2 regions of the Bacillus sp. PK6-025 genome follow, and region 2 is predicted to be linked to the other one. Evidence: riboswitches for the same ligand, from Rfam matches in the RefSeq annotation. Region 2 holds a riboswitch; the other holds the start of a gene.
The links. Region 2 has a riboswitch for S-adenosylmethionine ahead of M1D67_RS05030 (methionine ABC transporter ATP-binding protein). Riboswitches for the same ligand answer to the same signal wherever they lie in the genome.

Region 1: it holds a riboswitch for S-adenosylmethionine, as region 2 does, so the genes downstream of both, M1D67_RS06200 (bifunctional homocysteine S-methyltransferase/methylenetetrahydrofolate reductase) here and M1D67_RS05030 (methionine ABC transporter ATP-binding protein) in region 2, are expected to answer to the same signal.

The regions. Positions count from the first base shown of each region.
Region 1 is NZ_CP096509.1:1,228,938-1,236,634, forward strand. It holds gene M1D67_RS06190 (helix-turn-helix transcriptional regulator) at 1-285, shown strand, start outside; gene metH (methionine synthase) at 358-3,774, opposite strand; gene M1D67_RS06200 (bifunctional homocysteine S-methyltransferase/methylenetetrahydrofolate reductase) at 3,767-5,596, opposite strand; SAM riboswitch class I at 5,675-5,786, opposite strand; gene M1D67_RS06205 (YajQ family cyclic di-GMP-binding protein) at 5,864-6,355, opposite strand; partial or broken gene M1D67_RS06210 (CvfB family protein) at 6,496-7,364, shown strand; gene M1D67_RS06215 (DUF3941 domain-containing protein) at 7,402-7,524, opposite strand; gene M1D67_RS06220 (spore germination protein) at 7,680-7,697, shown strand, end outside.
Region 2 is NZ_CP096509.1:988,701-996,397, forward strand. It holds gene M1D67_RS05010 (ABC transporter ATP-binding protein) at 1-497, shown strand, start outside; gene M1D67_RS05015 (ABC transporter ATP-binding protein) at 517-1,440, shown strand; gene M1D67_RS05020 (ABC transporter permease) at 1,433-2,374, shown strand; gene cspB (cold shock-like protein CspB) at 2,491-2,691, opposite strand; SAM riboswitch class I at 2,995-3,108, shown strand; gene M1D67_RS05030 (methionine ABC transporter ATP-binding protein) at 3,208-4,209, shown strand; gene M1D67_RS05035 (methionine ABC transporter permease) at 4,212-4,862, shown strand; gene M1D67_RS05040 (MetQ/NlpA family ABC transporter substrate-binding protein) at 4,884-5,702, shown strand; gene M1D67_RS05045 (L-cystine transporter) at 5,829-7,214, shown strand; gene M1D67_RS05050 (hypothetical protein) at 7,260-7,601, opposite strand; gene M1D67_RS05055 (alpha/beta hydrolase family protein) at 7,649-7,697, opposite strand, start outside.

The sequences.
Region 1 (7,697 bases), 240 kb from region 2:
ACAAAGGAATTTATCGAAAGGCTGCCGACGTATGAAGTACGGGTGAAGGCGGCGCAGGCCATCTTGCCGAGGCTGTCATTTACCAATTATTTTGTGCGGATCATCAAAACAAATGAGGTCGATCAGGAGGGGTGGATACCCGTTACATTATCTTTTGATACGGAAGAAGAAGCGAAAAGGTATATACTCGGATTCGCAGAGCACATAAGGATTATTGAACCTAAAGAACTGCACGGGAAGATACTCAACATGGCCGAATCTATTGTTGCTCATTATAAATCCTGAAATATTCGCGGCATATGTTACGAACATACAAGATGACCCTGCCGGCCGCAAACGGCAGGCAGGGTCTTTGGGTTAATGAACATTGAAATATCTGGCTTCCGGATGGGAGACAACGATCGCTGATACGGAAGCTTCGGGCTCCATCATAAAGCCTTCTGTTAAGTGCACGCCGATTCCTTCGGGCTGGATGAGTCTGAAGAGTTTTTCCTGATCTTCGAGATTCGGACAGGCCGGGTAGCCGAAGGAATAGCGCTGTCCCTGGTATTTCGCCTGAAAACGCTGTTCCATCGTGAAGTCTGGTGCATCAGGGAAGCCCCAGCGGTCGCGGATAACCTGGTGCGTCCGTTCGGCGAGTCCTTCGGCCAGCTCAAGAGCGAGCGCTTGTACCGCATGACTTTTCAAGTAGTCGCCTTCCTCCTTAAAGCGGTTGGCGGCTGCTCTTACATGTCTGCCCGCTGTCACGGCAAAGAACGAGACATAATCAAGCTCTCCTTTCGGTCGGACATAATCGGAAATACAGCGGTACGGAAGCTTTTCCTGCCTAGGAAAAACAAACGTTTCAAGGATGCTGTCTTTGTTCCCGGGGTCTAAAATATGGAGCGAATCCCCGTCGCTGTACGCGGGGAAAAATTGATATACGACCGCGGGGTCGAACCAGCCGTGCTCTTTCCCGTCTCTCAGCAACTCGTCAATCAGCTCTTTCAGCTCCAGTGCTTTCGGATGCTGTTCAGCCAGGAGTTTTTTGACTTTTCCTTTCAAGCCGAGGTGATGGCCGAGCAGCATTTGTTCATTGACATACGGCACGATATAGGAAAGGTCGATATTTTTCAAATAGTGCCGCTTCAAGTCTTCCGGCTGAAAGACCGGCGCCTGCGGAACGTGCGCCCGTTTTTCAAGCATTTCAATCACGGCTTTCGTCTGCTTTTTCTCCGCGACGGCGGCGGGTGCAGCAGCTTCTTTTTTCTCGAGAAACTGCGACGGGTCCGTCCGCAGCTGATTGGCGAGCGATAAGCCGTCCATGGCGTCCTTCGCGTATAAAACCGGCCCTTTATATTCAGGCGAAATTTTCATGTTTGTGAACTTTCTTGAAAGAGCGGCCCCGCCGACCATAATCGGGATGGAAATATCCGCTTTGTCGAGGTCCTGCGCTGTAACGACCATTTGCTGCGCCGATTTGACGAGCAGGCCGGACAGACCGATGATATCGGGATTCTCTTTGCGGACCGCTTCAATTAATTCCTGCGGTGTCACTTTAATCCCAAGATCGACAACCTTGTAGCCGTTGTTGCTTAAAATGATGTCGACTAAGTTTTTGCCGATATCATGGACATCGCCTTTAACGGTTGCCAAAACGATCTTTCCTTTGCCGCTGTCGTCTTTCTTTTCCATATACTGTTCGAGAAAGGAAACGGCAGCTTTCATGACTTCTGCCGACTGCAGCACTTCAGCGACAATCAGCTCATTGTTGTTAAACAGCCGTCCGACCTCCGCCATGCCATCCATAAGCGGACCGTTGATCACGTCGAGCGGGGCGGCAAATTTTTTCAACGCTTGTTCGAGATCGGGAATCAAGCCTTCTTTTGTACCCTCGATGACGTACTCAGCCAAGCGCTCTTCCAGGGAAAGAGATGTTTTCGGCTGTTTGTCCGTTTTTTTCTTTCCGCGGTAGAAGTCAGTGAAGGATGCGAGCGTTTTGTCATCAGTGTGAAACAGAAGTTTTTCAGCCATTTCGACTTCTTCTTTAGGAATGGAAGCGAACCGCTCAAGCTTTTCCGTATTGACGATCGCGTAATCAAGCCCGGCCTGTGTTGCGTGGTACAAGAATACAGCATTTAAGATTTCCCGGCCGACGGGCGGAAGACCGAATGAGACGTTGCTGACGCCGAGAATCGTTAAACATTCAGGGAGCCGCTCTTTGATGAGGCGGATGCCTTCGATCGTTTCTTTAGCTGAGCCGATGTATTGTTCATCACCTGTTCCGACAGGGAAGACGAGCGGATCGAAGATGATATCGCTGGCCGGTATTCCGTACTTTTCGGTGAGCAGCTGATGCGACCTGACGGCGACGGCCAGCTTCTTTTCCGCGGTGACCGCCATTCCCTCTTCATCGATCGTGCCGACGACGAGTGCCCCTCCGAACTGTTTGACGAGCGGGAGGATGTCAGCGAACCGTTCTTCGCCGTCTTCAAGGTTGATCGAATTGATGATCGCTTTTCCCTGTGAGTATTTCAGCGCCTTTTCAATCACCGTTTTGTCCGTCGAGTCGATGACAAACGGGGCTTTTACTTTTTTCATCGCTTCTTTTAAGAAGCCTTCCATATCTTCCGCTTCATCGCGGTCCGGGTCTGCAAGGCAGATGTCGATGACATGGGCGCCGTTTTTCACTTGGGCTCTCGCGATTTCGGATGCTTCCTCAAATTTCTGTTCAGCGATCAGCCGCTTGAATTTTCTCGATCCGATGACATTTGTCCGCTCCCCGACAAAAAGGGGACGCATCGTTTCTTCATAAATTAGTCCGTCGATCCCTGAGACGGTGTGCGGCTTTTTTTCCGAAGGGACCGTCCGCGGCGGCAGCGAGGCTACTTCATCGGCCAGCGCTTCAATATGGGCGGGCGTCGTTCCGCAGCAGCCGCCGACAATGTTCAGCCAGCCTTCTTCTGCAAACGCCTTGATTTTTTTCGCGAGCGATTGCGGTGATTCATGGTATTGTCCCTCCTCATCGGGGAGGCCGGCATTCGGATAGCAGCTGACGGCCGTCCTCGCAAGGGAAGAAAGGGTTCTGATGTGATCTGTCATAAATTCCGGGCCCGTCGCGCAATTTAAACCGACGCTGACCGGCTTCATATGCTCGAGTGAGATATAGAACGATTCGATATCCTGGCCGGCCAGTGTCGTGCCCATCGGTTCGATCGTGCCTGATACCATGAGGGGAAGGGTTTTGCCGGTTTTTTCGAAGGCTTGTCTGATACCGATAAAGCCCGCTTTAACGTTCAGCATATCCTGGCTCGTTTCGAGCAGCAAGAGGTCGGCTCCCCCTGTGATCAGCGCTCTTGCCTGTTCCTCGTAATTATCGATCAGCTCGTCAAAGGTCGTGCCGCCGGTGACGGAAAGGGTTTTTGTCGTCGGACCCATCGCGCCGGCGACAAACCTTGGCCATTCAGGTGTGGAAAACTTTTCGGCGGCCGCTTTGGCGAGTTTGACTGAAGCGAGGTTGACTTCATAGGCGCGCTGCCCGAGGTCGTACTCGTCCAGAACGAGCCGTGTGGCTCCGAATGTATTGGTTTCGATGATATCGGCTTTAGCGGCCAGATAGGCTTCGTGGATGCCCTGAATGATATGAGGTGCCGTGATGCTTAGAAATTCATTGCACCCTTCATAGGCCTCGCCGCCGAAGTCAGCGGCGGACAAACCGGCATTCTGGATCATCGTTCCCATCGCACCGTCAAGGACGAGGATTTTTTTCTTCAGCTGGTCATTGATGTTAAACATTTGTTTTCTCCTTTTCTTTCTGGTGGATATATGCCGTCAGTTCGGCGGTTAAATCAGACCGCAAAAACGGTGTGATCAGATAAATGCCGTTGAACAGGTCGCACGCCGCATCAAGCAGGGAGCGGGCGATCGCGAGCCCTTCCTCGGCCTGTTTTTGTTTGTCATTTCCCGCCAGCGCCATCTTTTCGCGGATTGAATCGGACAGTTTGATGCCGGGGATTTCGTTGTGGATGAATTCCGCGTTGCGGCTGCTGGTCAGCGGCATGACGCCGATATAGATCGGTGTTTCAAGATGCTTTGTTTCTTCGTGGATTTTGATGAGCTGCTCCTCTGAATAGACAGGCTGGGAAATGAAATAGTCTGCGCCGCAGGCGATTTTTTTCTCAAGCCGTTTCACCGCTTTGTCAATGTGTCTGACATTCGGATTGAAGGCGGCCGACACTGAGAAATTTGTTTTCTTGCCGAGCGGTTTACCTGAATATGACAAGCCTTCGTTGAACTGCTTGATCAGGCTGATCAAATCGAACGATGTCAGATCATAGACGGAAGTCGCTCCCGGAAAGTCGCCGATTTTCGACGGATCGCCGGTAATCGCCAGCACGTCTGACAGCCCCAGTGTATCGAGCCCCATTAGATGGGACTGCAGGCCGATCAGGTTGCGGTCTCTGCATGTAATATGGATCAGCGACCTCATATCGAGGCGCTGTTTTAAGAGCGCGCCGCAGGCGACATTGCTGATCCTCGGTGTGGCAAGCGAGTTGTCCGCCAATGTCAGTGCATCGATTCCGGCTGATTGAAGCTCTTTAGCGGCGTGCAAAAATTTCTCAAAGTTTAATTGTTTTGGAGGATCGAGTTCGACGATAATGGACCGTTTTTGCTTGGCCAGATCGTCGAGAACGGGCTCTGTCCTTTCGTTTTGAACAGCAAGCGCCGCTTTCTTTCTGATTTTCACGTGCTTTTCGGTGACTGGAGGAAGCCCTTTGACCGCCTCAGCCATCGCCCTGATGTGGTTCGGCGTGGTTCCGCAGCAGCCGCCAATGATCCGTGCGCCTTGATTGCGGAATTCCTCCGCGCTTTCCCTGAAATATTCATCATCTGTCTCATAAACAAGCCTGCCTTCGACAAGGGATGGGAGGCTGCTGTTCGGATAGACGGAAAGATAGGCGTCTTCTAAAAGCGGGACTTCTTCAAGCGCTCTGATCATATGATAAGGGCCGAGGCGGCAGTTGATGCCAACGACGTCTGCGCCGAGGGATGCCAGCTGCTTCAGGCCGTCCGCAAGCGGGGTTCCGTCCTGAAGAACGCCCTCTTCGTGCATTGAGACATTCAAAATGATCGGCAGCTCTGTTTCCTTTCTGGCAATCTTTAAAACTTCGCGCGCTTCTTCTAAATCATAATAGGTTTCGAGCAGAAGTCCGTCCGACTGCTCATTTAACAGAAGATAGAGCTGTTCGCGGAAGCTTCTTTTAATGTCCTCGAGAGAATACGAGTTTTTGTTGAACGTCCGGATTCCGCCGAGCGTACCGAGAACATAAGCAGAACCGGCGGCGGAGCGGGCGAGACGGACCGCTTTTTCGTTGATTTGTTTTGTTTCGTCTTCGAGCCCGTATCTGGACAGCTTAATGAAGTTTGCGCCGTACGTGTTCGTTTGAATAATATCGGCGCCGGCCTGTACATACGCTTCGTGGACGCGTCTCACTTCTTCGGGCTTGGAGATGTTCAGTTCCTCAAAACACCTGTCGATCCCGTAGGAATACAGAAGTGTGCCCATTGCGCCGTCCGCGATTAACGTTTTGCTTTTTATATCCTCCAAAAAACCCATCGTTTTCCCCCTTAAGCATTTTTGATAAACAAAAAAGTCTTCTGTGAAGCAGAAGACTTTTCATCGACATTGTCCGTCTTCTTATCTTCCAAGCAGACTGCTTGCTGGATTTAGCACCTTGGTCATGAATATTCATTCACCGGTTGCTGAGGCTTCATCGGGCCAGTCCCTCTGCCTCTCTTGATAAGAACAGCTATTTAGTTTCTATTGATTACTTTTACTCAATTTACCGAAAATCGGGAGAATAATCAACAGTAAATTAAGAATTTATCGAAAATTTATAAATTGGACATCAATCGGCAGGTCGGCTTCCCTCACCATCGCGATGATTTGCTGAAGGTCGTCTTTATTTTTTCCGGTTACGCGGACTTGATCATCCTGCACTTGCGATTTAACTTTCAGACCCGATTTTTTTATCAGGTTATTGATTTTTTTCGCGTTTTCTTTGTCGATGCCCTGAACTAGTTTTCCGCGCTGTCTGACCGTGCCGCCTGAAGCGTTCTCAAGCTTTGAGTATTCGATGTTTTTCGTCGGGACGTTCCGCTTGATCAGTTTGCCGACAAGCACGTCTTTCAGCTGGTTCATTTTAAATTCGTCGTCCGATACGAGAACGAGCTCGTCTCCTTCGAGTGTGATGCTGCTTTTTGACCCTTTGAAATCATAGCGTGTGCCGATTTCCTTGAGAGCGGTCTGAATTGCGTTTTGAACTTCAGGCAGTTCAACCTTTGAGACGATATCAAATGAGCTTTCTTTCGCCATGTGAAAACCTCCATCCATTTTACTTATGAGTCAATTATAGTAGAATAAGGTGAAACTTCCAATATCGAGCGGTTTGCCTGGCCGCGATCCGGCAATAATTTTAACATTGGAGGAATAATAAGAAAAAGAAAAACAGGCGGATAAGAAAGGAAGAAACAGTATGAAACCAGGACAGCAGCTAACATTGAAAATAGATCATAAAGCCGATTACGGTTACTTTTTGACGGACGGCGAAACGGCGGTCCTTCTGCATCAGAGCGAGATCACGGAGGATATTGAAGACAGAGAAGAGGTCGATGTCTTTTTATATGTCGATCATGAAGATCGCTTGGCGGCTACGATGAGAAAGCCGATGATCAGCGCTGAACAGTACGGCTGGGTGGAAGTCGTTGATGCCGTCAGCGGCATGGGGGTTTTCGTCGATGTCGGGCTCTCGAAGGACGCCCTCGTTGCGACAGAGCATCTCCCGCCGTATGAATCAGTATGGCCGCAAAAAGGGGACAGGCTGTACTGTATGCTGAAAATCACGGGGCACGGAAGGATGTTTGCCAAACCGGCGCCGGAGGATAAGATCAGCGAGCTGTTTAGTGAAGCTTCACCCGGTCTGATGAATAAAGAGCTCACCGGAACGATCTACCGCTTGATCGCATCAGGCTCTTTTATGATTTCCGAAACCGGCATCAGAGGCTTTATCCATTCTTCTGAGCGAAAGGAAGAGCCGAGGCTTGGGGAAAAGCTGACCGCAAGGGTGATCAAAGTAAAAGAAGACGGTTCTGTTAATCTGTCGCTTCTGCCAAGAAAGCAGGATGCCTTATCGGTTGATGCAGAACAAATTTTGACTTATATGAGAACGAGAAACGGCGCGATGCCGTTCTGGGATAAAAGCGACCCTGAGGATATCAAAGAGCGCTTCAACATGAGCAAAGCAGCATTTAAAAGGGCGCTCGGTCATCTGATGAAACAGGATAAAATCTATCAGGAAGAGGGCTGGACATACGAGAAAAAATAAATATGAGGCGGCGTCCGATGAGGACGCCGCCGGTTTTTTACAAGTGATCAGGCTTCTTTGATTCCTGGTGTTTACCGGCTTGTCTGTTCTTTTCAGCGAGCCGGTTTTTCTGCTGGTTGACGGCGTTGTTGTCAACTGGCTTTTTATCATCATCTTTCATGAGGAAGCACCTCCTGTCAAAATGTCGCTTTTAGCTTGCACACTGCCGGCGAAACTATGTACTCTCCCAACCGCGATGTTTTTTGCCGGGAAGTTTAAGCCTCCTTGTACCGCCAGCATACACATATCATAAGACCCAAAAAAAGGAGACTTGGTATGAAACATTGCTGCTCA
Region 2 (7,697 bases):
AGGAGACGAAGAACATCGCCTATTTAACAGAGCTCGATATGTTCTACGATCCATTTCGGGTCAAGGATATGATTCACTTTTATGAAACCCAGTTTTCCGATTTCCGTATAAATAAAGCGTGGGATCTGTTAAAGGACATGAAAATCGACGGGGATAAAAAAATCGGCAAGCTTTCCAAAGGCAACCGGGGCAGGCTGAAGCTCGCGCTCACATTGGCGCGCGATGCAGCAGTCGTGCTGCTTGATGAGCCGTTTTCCGGTCTTGATCCGATGGTGAGAGAATCGATCGTCAAAAGCCTTCTTACATATTTGGAGCTTGATAAGCAGACAATCGTCATCGCCACCCATGAGATTCATGAAATTGAACAAATTTTGGATGAGGTCGTTGTCGTCTTAAATGGCCGAATTGAAGAAAAAAAGGATGTCGAACAGCTGCGCGAGGAATCCGGAATGTCGCTTTTGGAATGGCTGAAACGGTTTATTGAAGAAAAAAATTGAAAAGGCTGGAGGAGAAACAGTGGAAACACTTTTGGAATTAAAAAATGTATCAAAAACGATCAGGGGGAAAAAGATTATCGACGGCTTGAGCTTTGACGTGCGGGCAGGCGAAATATTCGGCTTCCTGGGTCCGAACGGCGCCGGAAAAACGACGACGATCCGGATGATTGTCGGGCATATGAACATCACCGCCGGTGAAATCGCCGTGTGCGGCGTCAGCGTAAAAGAAAATTTTGAAAAGGCCGCGCGGCATATCGGAGCGATCGTTGAAAATCCGGAACTGTATAAATTTTTAACGGGCTATCAAAACCTTCAGCAATACGCGCGCATGACGAAAGGCGTGACGAAACAGAAAATTGACGAAATCGTCGAGCTTGTCGGATTGAAAAACAGGATCAATGATAAGGTCAAAACGTATTCTTTAGGAATGAGACAAAGGCTTGGCCTGGCCCAAAGCCTTTTGCACGATCCGAAGCTCTTGATTCTCGATGAGCCGACGAACGGGCTTGATCCGGCCGGTATCCGGGAAATTCGCGATCATTTAAGAAAGCTGACGAGAGAAAGAGGTATGGCGGTCATCGTTTCAAGCCACCTGCTTTCAGAAATGGAGCTGATGTGCGACAGGATCGCCATTATCCAGAACGGAAAGCTCCGGGATATTCAGCATGTGCACGGACCCGCTCAGGATGAAAAGAAGCGCTATTATATTCAAGCGGATGACAATCAGGCTCTGATGCGGGAAGCGGCTGCCTTCAAAAAGATGAAGGTTGACGAAGCGGATGGCGGGATAGAGCTCAGCCTTCAAAAGGATGAAGTGCCTGATTTGATCAAACACTTGTCAGACAACGGTGTCCGCCTATATGAAGTGAAGGCTGTGAACAAATCGCTGGAAGACCGGTTCCTGGAAATCACCGCAGAGAAGGAGGAAGCTCAGCATGTTTAATCTCATCGTAAATGAATGGATCAAAATTTTTAATCGAAAAGGCACATATGTCATGATTGCGATTTTGCTGTTATCTGCCATCGGGCTGGGCGTTCTCACAAAGACGATCGGAGAGACAGACCAAAACCCGGACTGGAAAAAAGAATTGATGCAGGAAAATAAAGATATGAAAGAACAACTTAAAGGGGTCAATAATCCGGCACTTGAAAAAAGCTATGAACGGTTGACCGCCATTAATGAGTATCGAATCAAGCACGATTTGCCGGAAGACGGGGACTATTCGGCCCTGTCGTTCATCAGCGACGCGAGCAGCACCATTCCTCTCCTCGGTCTGTTTGTGATCACGGTGGCTGCGGGAATCGTTGCGAATGAATTCAACTGGGGAACGGTGAAGCTGCTTGTCATCAGGCCGATCAGCCGCTTTAAAATTTTGCTGGCAAAATATTTTACAGTTCTGCTTTTTGCATTGGCTTTGCTTTTCATTCTGTTCGCAAGCGCGGGTATCACAGGCATTGCTTTATTCGGGGCAGGCGACGGCAGCCAGGTTCACTTGGCGTACGCCGATGGAACAGTTGAAGAAAAAAGCCTGCTGCTGCACTTGGCCGGCAGCTATTTGCTGAATTCAATCTCGCTTTTGATGATGGCGACAATGGCCTTTATGATTTCAGCTGTTTTCAGAAACAGCTCGCTTGCCGTAGGTATTTCAATTTTCCTTTTGGCAATGGGCGGAACGGTGACAAACTTGCTCGCAACGAAATTTGATTGGGTGAAATACATCTTATTTGCCAACACTGATCTCACTCAATACTTTGACGGATCTCCGCTTGTTTCAGACATGACGCTGGGATTCTCGATTGTGGTGCTGGCTGTCTATTTTATCGTTTTTCATGTGCTCGCCTTTGGTGCATTCACAAAAAGAGACATCGCTTCATAAGCGGTTTTCGCAAAAAAAGCCTGACGCCGGTTTTCCGGGCGTCAGGCTTTTTTTAAATATAAAAAGACTGCTGACATTCGGTCAGCAGTCCTGTATGAAGATCAGCGGTTCACAGCTTACGCTTTTGTTACGTTAGCAGCTTGTGGTCCGCGGTTTCCTTCAACGATTTCGAAAGATACAGATTGGCCTTCTTCCAAAGTTTTGAAGCCTTCGCCTTGAATAGCAGAGAAATGAACGAATACATCGTCTTGTCCTTCAACTTCGATGAATCCGAAACCTTTTTCAGAGTTAAACCATTTTACTTTACCTTCTAGCATGAAATTTCCTCCTAAAGCGATAACGCTTAAATTCACTATTCTTGCTCTAAAACAAACTTCCAAGACGAAAACTCTTACAAAACTTTCTTCTTAAAGATAGTTCGAACAAAAATAATTACCTTTACTTTACCAGTGTTTAAGCGAAATTACAACTGCTAAACACAATTTTTTTAAAAAAAGTGAAATTTAATAATCAGGGCGAAAAATAAAGCATTAAAAAGCGGGTTTTTGAAATTTTCACAATTCTGATTGACAACATTTCAAAGAAGCTGTAAAGTTAGGTAAAACTTCATGCATCAACACTTCTTATTCAGAGAGGCGGAGGGAATTGGCCCTATGAAGCCTCGGCAGCGGGTTCTGCATACAGCAGAATACTGTGCCACATCCAACAAGCCGTACGGGCTTGGAAGATAAGAAGAGAGCGGACCACTCTATTTACTTCGTGTCGTCTAAGGCTTCTTCTTATTTTTTAAGAGGGAGCCTTTTTTGTTAGCCAAAAAGAGGAGGAAGATCATCATGATTACATTTGAAGGCGTTGAAAAGGTCTATGAAAGCGGCGGACAGAAGGTTCATGCGCTCAATGGAATCGACCTTCATGTAGATAAAGGGGAAATATACGGCGTCATCGGATTCAGCGGCGCAGGGAAAAGCACGCTGATCCGCTGTGTGAACTTCCTTGAAAAACCGACGGCCGGAAAGGTATTCGTCGGCGGAAGAGACTTGATGTCTCTGTCGAAAGCTGAGATTCGAGCTGTTAAAAGGAAGATCGGCATGGTATTTCAGCATTTTAACCTGTTAAATTCAAAGACGATTTTCGCTAATGTCGCTGAGCCGCTCGCGCTTGTCAAAACACCGAAAGCCGAAATCAAGCAAAAAGTGACGGAACTGCTCCATTTTGTCGGACTTGAGGATAAAGCCCGCGATTATCCGGATCAGCTGTCGGGCGGCCAAAAGCAGCGCGTCGGCATTGCCCGGGCGCTGGCGACAAATCCGGAGGTTCTGCTCTGTGATGAAGCGACATCCGCGCTTGACCCGCAGACGACCGGCGATATTTTGAAGCTGCTGAAGCGCGTCAACGAACAATATAACATCACGATTTTGTTGATCACTCATGAAATGAATGTGGCAAAAGAAATCTGCGACAAAGTCGCGGTCATTGAAAAAGGAAGGATCATTGAATCAGGCAGCGTGTTTGACGTGTTTTCCGCGCCGGAAACCGAAACGGCCAAAAGCTTTGTCAAATCAGCCATCGACCACGAGATACCTGAATCGATTCAAAAATTAAATGTGAAGCATCTCTACCAGCTTCAATTTGTCGGCGAATCTTCCGGGAAGCCATTTCTTTCGCAAGTGGCAAAGCGGTTTGACGTAGAAGTCAACATTCTGCACGGAACGATTACAGAGCTTCAGGGAATTCCGTTTGGCAGTATGACGGTTGAACTGCAGGGGGAAGACGGTGAAATCGGGCGGGCGCTCGAATATATCCGCAGAGAAAACATTCGCATCAGGGAGGTATAAGCATGCTTGTTACATATGACCAAATCATTGACGCACTGGTTCAGACGATTCAAATGACGGTTTTCTCGCTTTTATTTTCAAGCGTGATCGGCATTCCGCTCGGCATTTTGCTGGTTGTCACAAGGAAGGGGCATCTGCTTGAAAATCCGGCAGTTTTTACGGTTGTCAATATGATCATTAACATTTTCCGTTCCGTTCCGTTTATCATCTTGATGGTTGCTTTAATTCCGGTGACAAGGCTGATTGTGGGGACGTCCATCGGCACATCGGCAGCGATTGTTCCCCTGACTTTTTATGCGGGGCCTTACATCGCAAGGCTCGTCGAGAACTCTCTGCTTGAAGTCGATCCGGGAGTCATTGAAGCCGCTGAAGCAATGGGAGCGACTCCGCGGCAGATCATCTTCCGGTTTCTGATTCCGGAAGCGCTCGGTTCGCTTGTGCTGAGTTTTACGGTGGCAACGGTCGGATTGGTCGGAGCGTCGGCGATGGCTGGTGCGATAGGCGCCGGCGGTCTTGGGGATTTGGCGATCACATACGGCTACCAAAGGTTTGACACGCTGACGATGATCATCACGGTTGCAATTCTCGTCATCGTTGTGCAGGGATTGCAGACATCCGGAAACGTTCTGTCCAAAAAATTGAGAAGAAGATAAACAGAGAGGGAGACAGCTATGATGAAAAAGTTCACATTTGTTATCATTTTACTGCTGCTTGCGGGAGTGATCGCGGGGTGTGCGGCAGACTCTGATGCGAAAACCATTAAAATCGGCATCAGCGGAACGGATACAAGAATCTGGGACTTTGTGAAGAAAAAAGCCGAGAAAGAAGGCTTAAAGCTTGAAATCGTCAAATATTCTGATTATGTTCAGCCGAACCAGGCTTTGGCGGGCGGTGACATTGACGCCAATGCATTTCAGACGATATCTTACTTTAATGCATTCAAAAAGGAACGCAATCTTGAACTATCGCCGATCGGCACAACGATCATCGCTCCGATGGGCATTTATTCCGAGAAGTATGATTCGCCTGACGATATACCAAACGGCGCGGAAATCGCTGTTCCGAGCGAAGCGACGAACATGGGCAGAGCCTTGCTCCTGTTGGAGTCCGCCGGCCTGCTTCAATTAAAGGACGGATTTGACGGAAACGGAACGCTTGATGCGATTAAAGAAAATCCTAAAAAACTCAAAATCACAACGGTGGCCGCAGAGCAAACGCCGCGCGTGCTTCCCGACGTCGCTGCATCTGTTATCAACAACGGCATAGCGGTTGACGCCGGCTTCCATCCTGTCAAAGATTCGATTAAACTGGAAGACGAAACAGCGACACCGTACATCAACATTATTGCGGCCAGAACAGAAGACCGGGACCGTGAAGATTTGAAAAAGATCGTTGAGCTGTACCAATCAGACGATACCGCTGAATTGATCAAAAAAGAGTTTGACGGTGCACAGCTGCCGACTTTTGTTCCACTGAAAGACATCGGCGAATAAAATGTCAGTCGCGCAATTGATTCCCGGGTCATATATTGAAATACATCGATAATTCCTACTTGACCAATCAGGTTTGTTGTACTATAGTTTTTAAATGTAAAAAATTCTGGGGGTGCTTTTGTTACCATGACATTATTTGTTGTTATTAATATTATCGTCATGCTCGGCCTGATGGCGCTCCTTTATATGATGCAAAAAAAACATGTTTCGTTTTCTAAGCGGGTATTTACCGCTCTGGGAATCGGCATTGTTTTTGGATTCGCTTTGCATTTTATATATGGTTCGTCTTCAGAAACGATTACGCAGACATCTGATTGGTTTAATATTGCAGGCGGCGGCTATGTGAAGCTTTTGCAGATGATCGTTATGCCGCTTGTATTCATCTCGATTTTGGGTGCTTTTACAAAGCTTAAACTGACGCACAATATCGGAAAAATCAGCGGATTGATCATCGGCCTCTTGATCGCGACGACAGCTGTCGCTGCTGCGGTGGGAATCGCGTCCGCACTTGCTTTCGACCTGCAGGCTGTCCATGTGGATCAAGGCCAGGCAGAGTCAATGAGAGGGGCGGAACTCGAACAGAAATCGCAGGACATGGAAGCCAAAACACTTCCACAGCAAATTGTCGAGCTTCTTCCGGGGAATCCGTTTTTAGATTTTACGGGAGCAAGACCGACATCAACGATCGCCGTTGTTATTTTTGCGGCTTTCCTTGGAATCGCGTATCTCGGGGTCAATCGAAAACAGCCTGAACAAGCTGAGCTTTTCAAAAAGATGGTTGATGCCGTGTATGCGATCATTATGCGTGTAGTGACGTTGATTCTGAGGCTGACGCCTTACGGTGTATTGGCGATCATGACAAAAACGATTGCAACGAGCGATCTCGACAGCATTGCCAAGCTCGGCAAATTTGTCATCGCTTCATATGTGGCGCTGATCGTCATGTTCATCATTCACCTGCTGCTCATTACATTCAGCGGTTTAAATCCTGTCACATATTTGAAAAAGGCGTTTCCGGTCCTTGTATTTGCGTTTACATCTAGATCAAGCGCAGGCGCTTTGCCGCTGAACATTAAAACGCAGCGCAGCCTCGGTGTTCCCGAAGGCATTGCAAACTTTGCCGGTTCCTTCGGACTGTCCATCGGACAAAACGGATGTGCCGGAATTTACCCTGCAATGCTCGCGATCATGATTGCGCCGACGGTCGGACAAAATCCGCTTGAGCCGTCATTTTTGTTCACGGTTATCGCTGTTGTTGCGATCAGCTCTTTCGGAGTGGCAGGCGTCGGCGGAGGTGCGACATTTGCAGCGCTTCTCGTCCTTTCGGCGTTAAATATGCCCGTAGCGCTTGCTGGACTGCTGATTTCGGTTGAGCCGCTCATCGACATGGGGCGTACGGCTCTTAATGTCAGCGGCAGCATGACGTCAGGACTTGTCACAAGCAAAGCAACAAATGAACTTGAAAAAGACACGTACCAAGACCGTACTAATATCATTGAAGCAGAAGTGTAAAAGAAGAACGGCCCGCACAGCTTGATTGCTCGTGCGGGCCGTTTTTTATGAATAGTTTTGGTCGTTATCGAACATCGTCTGGTTTGCAGTCTGATCGTTCATGACATTAACCGGGGCAGTCATATGGCTTGATTGATGCTGGTCGTTTGCCGTATGGCCTGACTGGCGATGTTCCTGTGACTGTCCTCCGGAATTGAAAGCCTGTTTGATCATGTCAGCCGGATTCATCATCATCTGGTTTCGGCCGTTACCTTGCTGTCGACCTCCCATGCCCTTCGCGAACATGCCTGTCAATCTTTTGCGGATTTCGGGAGAAAAAGCCGCGGTCAATGCAGCTGATCCTAAAACCAATACAGCGGGATGGATGCCTGATCTTCTTCTAAACAAAGGGTCAACCTCCTTTTTACGTATACCATCCCCAGTCCTGATCGGTTTTATTCTTCAAGTTGTGCCGCGAGATATAAGCGGTTACTTTCGAAAAAT